DNA from 2 places in the Janthinobacterium sp. OK676 genome. Region 2 is predicted to be linked to the other one. Evidence: predicted binding sites of a transcription regulator. Region 2 holds the regulator's gene; the other holds the start of a gene.
What was found. The regulator LexA, encoded in region 2, represses DNA repair genes until DNA is damaged. The targets are predictions, from matches to a motif close to ACTGTATNNNNATACAGT.

Region 1 (5,807 bases), on a different contig from region 2:
CTATCGTGTACACGCGATGGTCGGCCATGGCGTCAAGCACGGGCGCATACACGCGCTCGTCCATATCGGCGTCGCCCAGTACGCCATGCACGCTCAACACCACTTCGTCGCGGGGCACGGCCAGCATCACGCGCACGGCCCGCAAGGCGCTGGCCTGGGCCAACGGCGTCAGCCTGCGCGCGCCCTTGACCCAGTAATCCTTGCGGAACTGTTCGTTGACAAGGAAGGCGCGCGTCGTCTCGCGGAAGATGGGATCGGGTATCTCGGCCAGGAATTGCTGGTGCTCGGCCGTCAGGTTCAGCATGTCGACCAGAGCGGTATAGTTGGCGGACGCGACGAACTCGAGCTTGGCCTCGCCCAGCATGGCAGCGACGCTGGAAAAAGCCATGGGCTGCCAGTCGGCATTGAAATACTCATGGGCAAGATAATGTCCATCCATCGCCTTGAGCTTGTCGAAGCGGTCCGCCAGCTGCGGGTTGGCGTCCAGATAGCGCGGTTGCACGGCGATCATCCGCTCGACGAAATCGATGGCGCCGTCGACTCTGGCCAGCACGCCCTGGCCCGGGGCGCTCATGACGCGGCTATGTTCGGCCAGCAAGTCGCGCATCGGCATCATTGCGGCCCAGCCTGGCTGCGTGTTGTAGCTGATGAAGGCGACACCGCCGACTTTCAGCTTGCGCCGCAGGAAGTCGACGATCAGCGCGCGATTTTCCGCCGAAACCCAGCTCCAGATTCCGTGCAGGCAGATGAAGTCGAAATCGGGCAAGTCGTCGCGGCGGCAAAACTGCGCGAACGATTCGTCCGTAAATTGCGCGCCGGCGCCGGCCGCGCTGGCCAGCTCCTGCGCAAAGGCGGCCTGGGACGGATTGAAATCATTGCCATGCCAGCGCGTGGCGGACGCCGCCGCATGGATGTTGGCGCTGACGCCCTGACCAAAGCCCAGTTCGCAAGCCGTGCCGCTGGCCGGCAAGGCCAGGCCGGCGGCCAGCAGGGGCAGCCGCAGGCGTAGAGGATTCAATTCTTCGTAATAGCCATAGGTATAGGCAATTTCGGCCATATAGCCGGCATTCCAGTTGCTCATCTCGATCCTGTCACGGTCAGGGGACTGTACGCATCGCACAGCGTTCGAGCGCCAGCATACCCGATCGCGCGGCGTCGCCATACGGGAAACAGACGGCGTTTGAAAGCGCAGTTCGTGGCGGCACGGCGAAGGCGGCCGGCGCGCCCTGGCCGGCCTTATTCCTCGTCGGGCTCCAGCCCCTTCAAGGCCACCTGTACGGCGCGCTGGGAAAAGCCGCGCTGCATCAGGAAGCGCATCTGCTTGCTGCGCTGCTCGGCGTCCTGCGCCACTTGCCCGAACTTGCGGCGCCATACGTCGCAGGCGCGCGCAACTTCGCCTTCGGCCAGGCCCGCCTTGAGTTCCTGCAGCGCTTCGCCGCCGATGCCATGGCTTTGCAACTCCGCCATGATGCGGCTGTTGCCGAAGCGGGCCGAGCGGCGGTGGATCAGCGACTCGGAAAAGCGCTCCTGCGACAGCCAGTTGGCTTGCTCCAGGCTGTCGAGCAAGGCTTCCACGTCATCGCCCTCCTGCGCATGGCGCTGCAGCTTGCGCCGCAATTCCATGCGGCTGTGTTCGCGCATCGACAAAAAGCGTAGCGCCCTGCCCTTCAGGCTTAGTTGTACTGCGGCCATACACCCACCTTGTCTTTCATTCCACGATCACGTCACCCAAACACAATCGCCGCCCGGCGCAACAGCGCGGGACGGCGATCATGGTCCTACCTTGCGGCAAGCCATGCGTAGGTCGGATTAGGCCCCTTGGGCCGTAATCCGACAACATTGTTGACGTCTGTGGCGTTGTCGGATTACGCGCGGCTTTGCCGCGCTAATCCGACCTACTCTGGCTTGGCTTCCGCAGCCTTGGCAGCCTTGTCGGCGGCTTTATCGGCTTTTTCCGGCTTTTCAGCAGCCAGCGGCGGCAGTTCGCGCACGCCCAGCGAAGCGCGGACCTTGTTTTCGATTTCGCGGGCCAGCGCCGGACGCTCTTGCAGGAAGGCGCGGGCGTTGTCCTTGCCCTGGCCGATGCGTTCGCCGTTGTAGCTGTACCACGAGCCGGATTTTTCCACGATCTTGGCATCCGAGCCCAGGTCCAGGATTTCGCCTTCGCGCGAAGTGCCTGCGCCGTACAAGATATCGAAGTGCGCTTCCTTGAACGGTGGCGCGATCTTGTTCTTGACGACCTTGACCTTGGTTTCGTTGCCGATCACTTCATCGCCGGACTTGATCGAGCCGGTGCGGCGGATATCGAGGCGCACGGAGGCGTAGAATTTCAGCGCATTGCCGCCCGTGGTTGTTTCCGGGCTGCCGAACATCACGCCGATCTTCATGCGGATCTGGTTGATGAAGATGACCAGGGTATTGGTGCGGTTGATGGAGCCGGTCAGCTTGCGCAGGGCTTGCGACATCAGGCGCGCTTGCAGGCCTGGCAGGGAATCGCCCATGTCGCCTTCGATCTCGGCGCGTGGCGTCAGCGCGGCCACGGAGTCGATGACGACGAGGTCGACGCTGCCCGAACGCACGAGGGCGTCGCAGATTTCCAGTGCCTGCTCGCCCGTGTCCGGTTGCGAGATCAGCAATTCGTGCAGGTTCACGCCCAGCTTTTGCGCGTAACCGACGTCCAGCGCATGCTCGGCGTCGATAAAGGCGCACGTGCCGCCCAGTTTTTGCATTTCGGCGATGGTTTGCAGGGTCAAGGTGGTTTTACCCGACGATTCCGGACCGTAGATTTCCACCACGCGGCCGCGCGGCAAGCCGCCCACGCCCAGCGCGATATCGAGGCCGAGCGAACCGGTCGACACGACTTGCACTTCTTCGATCGGTGCGCTGGCATCCATGCGCATGACCGAACCTTTGCCAAACTGCTTCTCGATCTGCGCCAGTGCGGCGGCGAGCGCCTTGGCTTTTTCCGATGCGGGTACTACAGCTTTTTTATCGTCCATATGTTCTTTCAGCCGTTCTACAGTTGCGGATTCGCGTGACGCATCTACGTGAACCGTGCAGCCTGCGATAGCGCCAGTGGGTTAAATTCTTTACACAGACAGTACTGTATAAAAAAACAGTGATCAATGCAAGCGGAACGTGGATTTGTTTTGAAACAGATCAATACAACCGCGGATTTTCATAAAAATTCGCCACCTTGCGGAAAATGAAACACAATACAAGCTTCTACCGCCGCAAGCATAGGAAGTGCACCATGCGTATTTTACTTGCCGAAGATGACAGCGTGCTGGCCGATGGCCTGACCCGCTCGCTGCGCCAGTCCGGTTATGCGATCGACTACGTCAAGACGGGCCAGGAGGCCGATACGGCCCTGTCCACCCAGGAATTCGACTTGCTGATCCTCGACCTGGGCCTGCCGAAAATGTCCGGACTGGAAGTGCTGCGCCGCCTGCGCGCGCGCGCCTCGCTGCTGCCCGTGCTGATCCTGACGGCCGCCGATTCCATCGAACAACGCGTCAATGGCCTCGACCTCGGTGCCGATGATTATATGGCCAAGCCGTTCGCCTTGTCGGAACTGGAGGCAAGAGTGCGCGCCCTGACGCGCCGCGGCGCCGGCGGCGGCGCCACCATCATCAAGCACGGCCCTCTCAGCTACGACCAGGTAGGGCGCAGCGCCTACATCAACGACCAGATGCTCGACCTGTCGGCGCGCGAATTGGGCTTGCTGGAAATCTTGCTGGGCCGCACCGGCCGCCTCGTGTCGAAAGAGCAGCTGGTCGACCATCTGTGCGAATGGGGCGAGGAAGTGTCGAACAACGCCATCGAAGTGTATGTGCACCGCCTGCGCAAGAAGATCGAGGTGGGCGGCGTGCGCATCGCCACCGTGCGCGGCCTCGGCTATTGCCTGGAAAAATACTCGGAAGCGGCGCGCCTGAACGCCGAAGCGGGCGAGTCGGCAAGCCCTGCCAGCGGACCCGCCAGCAAGTGAAGGCGCGCGAGGCGCCAGCGGACGATCCGGACGACGACGACTGGTTCGAGCCGCCCACCACGGAGCAGGACGACACCATCGAGCACTCGCTGTTCGGCGAAATCCTCGACTGGATGCTGGCGCCCCTGCTGCTGCTGTGGCCGATGAGCATCGCCATCACCTATCTGGTGGCCAAGGGCATCGCCAATCAGCCGTTCGACCATGCGCTGGAAGACAGCGTGACGGTGCTCACGCAGCAGGTCAAGCAGGCGGACGGCGCCATGCTGCGCCGCGCGCCCGACAAGAACGAAAAGGGCAGCAATAATAACGGACGCGACTTGCTGCGCGGCGACGATGTCGACACCCTGTATTACCTGGTGGTGGGCCCGCGCGGCGAATACCTGGCCGGCGACCGCGATTTGCCGCCGCCGCAGGACCCCGACAAATACCGCAGCGGCATGGTGCTGTTTCGCAACGACACCATCCACGGCACGCCCGTGCGCGTGGCGTTCAGCTATCTCGACATTCCTTCCGGCAACGACGATGAGCAAAGCCGCGCGCTGGTGCAAGTGGCGGAAACCCTGGAAAAGCGCGCCCAGCTGGCCAATGAAATCATCAAGGGCGTGATCTTGCCGCAGTTCATCATCCTGCCCGTGATCCTGGCCCTCGTCTGGTTTGCCCTGGCGCGCGGCCTGTCGCCGCTGGCGCAATTGCAGGAACGCATACGCGCGCGGCCGCCCGACGATCTATCTCCCATCGAATCGGGCCAGGTACCCGAGGAAATCACGCCGCTGGTCGGTTCGCTCAACGAGATGCTGGCGCGGCTGTCGCTGTCGATCGACATGCAGAAACGCTTCATCGCCGACGCGGCGCACCAGATGAAGACGCCGCTGGCCGGCATGCGCATGCAGTCCGAACTGGCCCTGCGCCAGACCGACCACGATGAAATCCACCGCTCGCTGCTGCAACTGGCGAAAAGTTCGGAAGCGGCCACGCGCCTGGTCAACCAGTTGCTGGCCCTGGCGCGCGCGGAAAACCAGCCGCAGGCGGGCACGGCGTTCGAACCGATCGAGCTGAGCGAACTGGCGCGCGGCGTGGTGCAGGACTGGGTGCAAGCCTCGTTTGCCCAGCATATCGACCTGGGCTTCGAACAGCCCGCGTATTCGATCATGATTTCCGGCAATGCCATGATGCTGCGCGAGCTGCTGAGCAACCTGATCGACAATGCCCTGCGCTACACGCCGACGGGCGGCAGCGTCACGGTGCGCGTGCGCAGCACCCTGGAACTGGCCATCCTGGAGGTGGAAGATACGGGCCCAGGCATCGCGCCGGCCGAGCGGGCCCACGTGTTCGAGCGCTTTTACCGCATTCTTGGCAGCAATGTGGACGGCAGCGGCCTGGGCCTGGCCATCGTGCGCGAGATTGCCCAGCAGCACGGCGCGGAAGTCGATATTTTCAACAATCCGCGCGCGCAGTCGCCGAAACTGCCGGGCACCCTGCTGCGCCTGAGCATCGCCCTGCTGTTGCCGGAGGCGCCAGAAGAGGATGACATCACGTATGGATAAGCCGAGCCCACCCGTTTCTCCGCCGCGGCCATCGCACGCGCCCAGCCCCGAGCTGCAGGCGCGCCGCGATATCCACTGGCGCAAGACGCGGCGCCTGACGGCCATCCTGTTGCTGGTCTGGCTGCTGACGGGCTTCCTGACCGTGTTCTATGCGCGCGAGCTGCTGCACCTGAACCTGTTCGGCTGGCCCCTGCCCTTCTATATGGCGGCCCAGGGCGCCTCGCTCGTGTACCTGGCCATCATCGCCTTCTATGCCTGGCGCATGCGGCGCCTGG
Region 2 (5,807 bases):
AACGTGTACGGCATCGACATGCCGACGCGCGACGAGCTGATCGCCTACGGCCGCACGACGGAAGAGGTGTGCCGCGAAATCACGGCCGATTACCTGGTCTACCAGGATATCGGCGCGCTGAAGCAGGCCATCGCCGACGTCAACCCGGCCCTGACGAACTTCGAGGCTTCGTGCTTCGATGGCGTCTACGTGACGGGCGACGTGTCGCAGGAATACCTGGACCGCCTGGAATATGCGCGCCACCATCCGAAGGCGGCAGCGCCCGAAGATACGCCACGTTCCCAACTGAACCTGAACCTGGCGACAACGGAAGCATAAGTACCTGCCCGGCCGATGCCGGGCTTTTTTTGGGGGCGGACCTTCAGGTCTGACCCCAGCACTTGCCTTGGGTTAAGCGGCAAGACGAGTATTTTGGAACTTCCACCATGACCACCAAAAAAAACTACGGCTTCACCACCACCATCCTGCATAACGACCGCCGCAAGGGCATCGAGCACGGCTCCTTGCACAAGCCCGTGCATACCTCCGTTGCCTTTGGCTACGCCGATGCGCGCCAGCTGGCGTCCGTGTTCCAAGGCAAGGAAGCGGGCTTCCGCTACGGCCGCCAGGGTAACCCGACCGTTTCCGCGCTGGAAGACAAGGTCAACCAGATGGAAGACGGCGTGGCGACCCTGTGCTTCTCCACCGGCATGGGTGCCATCGGCGCCGTGGTGCAATCGTTGCTGCGCGCGGGCGACCATGTCGTGTCGTCGGCCTTCTTGTTTGGCAACACCAACAGCCTGTGGCAAACGGTGACGGGGCAGGGTATCGGCGTGTCCTTCGTCGACGCCACGGACGTGGCCAACGTGGCGGCCGCCATCACGCCGGCCACGCGCATCGTGTTCGTGGAAACCATCGCCAATCCGCGCACGCAGATCGCCGACCTGAAGAAAATCGGCGACCTGTGCCGCGAAAAAGGCATCTTGTACATCGTCGACAACACGATGACGACGCCATATCTGTTCCGCCCGAAAGCCGTGGGCGCGGGCCTGGTGGTCAATGCCTTGACGAAATCGATCGGCGGCCACGGCAATGCCCTGGGCGGCAGCTTGACGGACACGGGCGTGTTCGACTGGACGCAATATCCGAATATCTTTGAGAATTACAAAAAGGCGGCGCCCGCGCAATGGGGCATCGCGCAAATCCGTGCCAAGGCCTTGCGCGACTTCGGCGCCTCGCTGGGGCCGGAGGCGGCGCACCATATCGCCGTCGGCGCGGAAACCATGGCCTTGCGCATGGACCGCACTTGCTCGAACGCCCTGGCGCTGGCCACCATGCTGGCCGCCGACCCGAGAGTGGCGGCCGTGCATTACCCGGGCCTGGCGTCGCACCCGCAGCACGCGCTGGCGACGGACTTGTTCCGCAGCTATGGCTCGCTGTTCAGCTTTGAGCTGAAAGACGGCATCGACTGCTTCGATTTCCTCAACCGTTTGAACTTGGCCATTCCAGCGAGCAACCTCGGCGACACGCGCACCCTCGTCATTCCCGTCGCCCACACGATTTTCTACGAGATGGGGGCCGAGCGTCGCGCCAGCATGGGTATCGCCGAATCCCTGATCCGCGTGTCGGTGGGCATCGAAGATGAGGCCGATCTGCTCGAGGATTTCAGCAATGCGCTGGACGCATAAGCAGCCGCGCATAATGTAAAAAAGGGCCGCGACAGTCATGCTGTCGCGGCCCTTTTTTTACGCTAAAAGCTTAATGCCAGCTGCGCATGAGTCCTACCGCCAAGCCTTCCAGGGCGAACTCATCTTCCGGCGACACGGTAATCACCTTGAAGTCCGGGTTTTCAGGCAGCAGTTCGATGACGGAGCCCGTCTTCTTGTAGCGCTTGACGGTGACTTCGTCGCCGATGCGGGCGACGACGATCTGGCCATTCTTGGCGCTGTCGACTTTTTTCACGGCCAGCAAGTCGCCATCCATGATGCCGGCGTCGCGCATGGACCAGCCGCGCACCTTGAGCAGGAAGTCGGGCTTGGCCGAGAACAGGGCAGGGTCCACGTTGTAGCTCGCTTCCAGGTTTTCCTGCGCCAGGATGGGCGAGCCCGCCGCCACCCGGCCGATCAGGGGCAGCGACATCAGCAGCGCTGCCGGCACTTTCGATGGCGGCGCTTCGGCGGCCGCGCCGATCAGGCGGATGCCGCGCGAGGTGCCGGGCGAAATCTCGATCGCGCCCTTGCGGGCCAGGGCCTGCAAATGCTCTTCGGCCGCGTTGGCCGATTTGAAACCCAGTTCATTGGCGATTTCGGCACGGGTAGGAGGAAAACCCGTGTTTTCAATCGCGTCCTTGATCAGGTTCAGGATTTGTTCTTGTCGTGCTGTCAGCTTGATCATGAGCGGTGGGTGCATACTAAAATGCTGTCTATATGAACAGTCTGTATTTTTGTACAGTATCGCGCACTATGCAAGGGGATTTCGGCCTTTTTGCGTGATTTTGAAAGAAATACTGCTATCCGGGCAAGAAAGGGGCGGCTTGGTGGGCGCGGCGCAAGCAATGATTGAATAGTTTGCGAAAGGCGGTTATAATCTTCGGCTGACCTTCCCACACCCGTCTTGACGCCGGGGTGGGCGATTATCAATCCGACCTGAAGGAGTTTGCATGCGTCATTATGAAATAGTCTTTATCGTCCATCCGGACCAAAGCGAGCAAGTGCCCGCGATGATCGAACGCTACAAAGCCAGCGTAACCACCCGCGGCGGTTCGGTTCACCGCGTGGAAGATTGGGGCCGCCGTCAAATGGCTTACTCGATCCAAAAGCTGCCTAAAGCACACTACATCTGCCTGAACATCGAATGCGACAACGAGACCCTGGTCGAGTTGGAAACAGCATTCAAATTCAATGATGCCGTGTTGCGTCACCTGACCGTTAAAATGAAGAAAGCTGAAACAGCTCCTTCGCCGATGATGAAATCGGTACAACGCGAAGACGCGGCCAAAAGCCACCGCACCGAAGCACCAGCAGCCGCTCCAGCCGCAGCCGCTTAATTTTTGACCAGGATCGTGCGCTGAACCAGCTACAAGTAACCGCCATCATTGCCGAGCGCGAAATATTGCGCTACACCCCGGCAGGGCTGCCGATTGTGAATGCAGTATTGCAACACAGTTCGCAGCAGATGGAAGCAGGGATTGCCCGTTTGACCGAGTTTGATGTTGCCGCGCTAGCCGCTGGCGAAATCTCAGGCCGGTTCAGTCAGGCAAGCTTGGGCGGGATCTATCAGTTCACGGGTTTCCTGGCCAGAAAAAGCCGCAACAGCAAGAGTTTGGTGTTTCACATCATTGATTTTAGTGCAGTCATTCCCGACTAGCGCATTTTAGATACAGGAGCCTGACATGGCATTCGGTAAAAAGTTCGACAAAAATAAGCTCAAGCTTAAAGAAAAACGCAAACAGCAAAACCCATTGTTCAAACGTAAGAAGTTCTGCCGCTTCACGGCAGCTCACGTTGAGCAAGTCGACTACAAAGACGTCGACACGCTGAAAGACTTCGTCCAGGAAAACGGCAAGATCATGCCAGCGCGCCTGACCGGTACCAAAGCGCACTACCAGCGCCAAGTCGACACCGCAATCAAGCGCGCTCGCTTCCTCGCGCTGCTGCCATACACCGATCTGCACCACGCTTAATCGGTCAGATATTCCTGGAGAAGAACTATGCAAATCATTCTGTTAGAAAAAGTTGTTAACGTCGGTAACCTCGGCGAAGTCGTCAAAGTCAAAGACGGTTACGCACGTAACTTCCTGATCCCACAACGCCTGGCACGTCGTGCTACGGCAACCGCTGTGGCTGAATTCGAAGTCAAGCGCGCCGAACTGGAAAAAGCTGCTGCCGCCAAACTGGCCGCATCGCAAGCCCAGGGCGAAAAACTGAGCGGCCTGACCGTTCAAGTTGCTCAAAAAGCTGGCGTCGATGGCCGTCTGTTCGGTTCCGTCACTAACTTCGACATCGCTGAAGCGCTGACCAAGCAAGGTTTTGCTGTTGAAAAAGCACAAATCCGCATGCCTACCGGCCCGCTGAAGATCGTTGGCGAGCACAACGTTTCGGTTGCTCTGCACACCGACGTGGTCGTGGAAGTTGTTATCGCTGTCGTTCCAGACGCGAACGCGTAATTGTCTGCGGGCCTGGCCCGCAAGCATTGCCGCACTATGAAAAGCCGGGTTCGCCCGGCTTTTTTGTGGCCTTTTTTTCGCTCAATTTCAGCCCTTTATTTTTGCCAGCACGCCGAAGCGGGTATAATTCGCGCCATGAACGCCCCCTCTGATCCGCAACTGGATTCCCTCCGTATTCCGCCGCATTCGATCGAAGCAGAACAATCCGTCATCGGTGGTCTGCTGCGCGACAATGCCGCGTATGACCGCATCGCCGACTTCATGCATGCGGAGGATTTCTATCGCTATGACCATCGCATCATCTTCGAGCAAATCGTCAAGATGGTTAACGCTTCCAAGCCAGCCGATGTCATTACTGTTTTTGAAACCCTGACCCAGCTCGGCAAGGCCGATGACGTGGGCGGACTCGCTTACCTGAACGCCATGGCGCAAAACACGCCATCGGCCGCGAACATCCGGCGTTACGCCGAGATCGTGCGCGACCGCGGCGTGCTGCGCAAGCTCATCACCGTCGCCGACGATATCTCCGGCACGGCCTTCAGCCCGCAAGGCAAGGAAGTCAAGCAGATGCTTGACGAGGCCGAATCGAAGATTTTCGCCATCGCCGAAGAAGGCGCGCGCGGCGCCCAGGGCTGGACCGCCATCCAGCCCCTGCTGACGCAGGTGGTCGAGCGCATCGACGAGCTGTACAGCCGCGACAACCAGAGTGAAATCACGGGCGTGCCCACCGGTTTCATCGACCTCGACCGCATGACCTCCGGTCTGCAGCCGGGCGACCTGGTGATCGTGGCGGGCCGTCCTTCGATGGGCAAGACGGCGTTTTCCGTCAACATCGGCGAAAACGTGGCCATCGACAGCGGCTTGCCCGTGGCCGTGTTCTCGATGGAGATGGGCGGCGCCCAGCTGGCCATGCGTATGCTCGGCTCCGTCGGACAGCTCGACCAGCACCGTTTGCGTACTGGCCGCCTGAACGACGAAGACTGGCCGCGCCTGACGAATGCGATCCAGAAGATGAACGACGCGCAGTTGTACATCGATGAAACGCCCGCGCTCAATTCCATCGAATTGCGCGCCCGCTCGCGCCGCTTGTCGCGTCAATGCGGCAAGCTGGGCCTGATCATCGTCGATTACTTGCAACTGATGTCGGCCAATACGCCGGGCGACAACCGCGCCACGGAAATTTCCGAGATTTCGCGGGGCTTGAAAGGCCTGGCGAAAGAACTCGGATGCCCCGTGATCGCGCTGTCCCAGCTGAACCGCTCGCTGGAGCAACGCCCGAACAAACGTCCTGTCATGTCCGACTTGCGCGAATCGGGCGCTATCGAGCAGGATGCCGACGTGATCCTGTTCATTTACCGCGACGAGGTGTATAACCCCGACTCGCCCGACAAGGGAACGGCCGAGATCATCATCGGTAAACAGCGTAACGGTCCAATCGGCAGCATCCGCCTCACCTTCATGGGGCAGTACACCAAATTTGGCAATTACAGTGGTGGCCTGGCGCTTTACCAAGGCGACTAAGACTCAGCAGCACTGGCAATTCCATCGGCCGCCCCCGACAACGGGGCGGCTTTCTGTAGTAAATAACACGACTCAATGCTTAACGGAGAATGACATGTTTGGACGCTTGATGCCCACTGAGGGCAAGTTTTTTGAATTGTTT

Region 1: a site for LexA is predicted at 3,103-3,120, ahead of recA (recombinase RecA). Genes of this name have one in related genera too.

The regions. Positions count from the first base shown of each region.
Region 1 is NZ_FNHA01000003.1:338,499-344,305, forward strand. It holds gene BLU39_RS08390 (class I SAM-dependent methyltransferase) at 1-1,081, opposite strand, end outside; gene recX (recombination regulator RecX) at 1,237-1,692, opposite strand; gene recA (recombinase RecA) at 1,896-2,999, opposite strand; gene BLU39_RS08405 (response regulator) at 3,254-3,988, shown strand; gene BLU39_RS08410 (sensor histidine kinase) at 3,985-5,532, shown strand; gene BLU39_RS08415 (DUF4212 domain-containing protein) at 5,525-5,807, shown strand, end outside.
Region 2 is NZ_FNHA01000002.1:353,288-359,094, reverse strand. It holds gene purF (amidophosphoribosyltransferase) at 1-318, shown strand, start outside; gene BLU39_RS05180 (cystathionine gamma-synthase family protein) at 426-1,667, shown strand; gene lexA (transcriptional repressor LexA) at 1,738-2,373, opposite strand; gene rpsF (30S ribosomal protein S6) at 2,639-3,025, shown strand; gene priB (primosomal replication protein N) at 3,046-3,345, shown strand; gene rpsR (30S ribosomal protein S18) at 3,371-3,661, shown strand; gene rplI (50S ribosomal protein L9) at 3,689-4,144, shown strand; gene BLU39_RS05150 (replicative DNA helicase) at 4,280-5,665, shown strand; gene BLU39_RS05145 (DUF47 domain-containing protein) at 5,760-5,807, shown strand, end outside.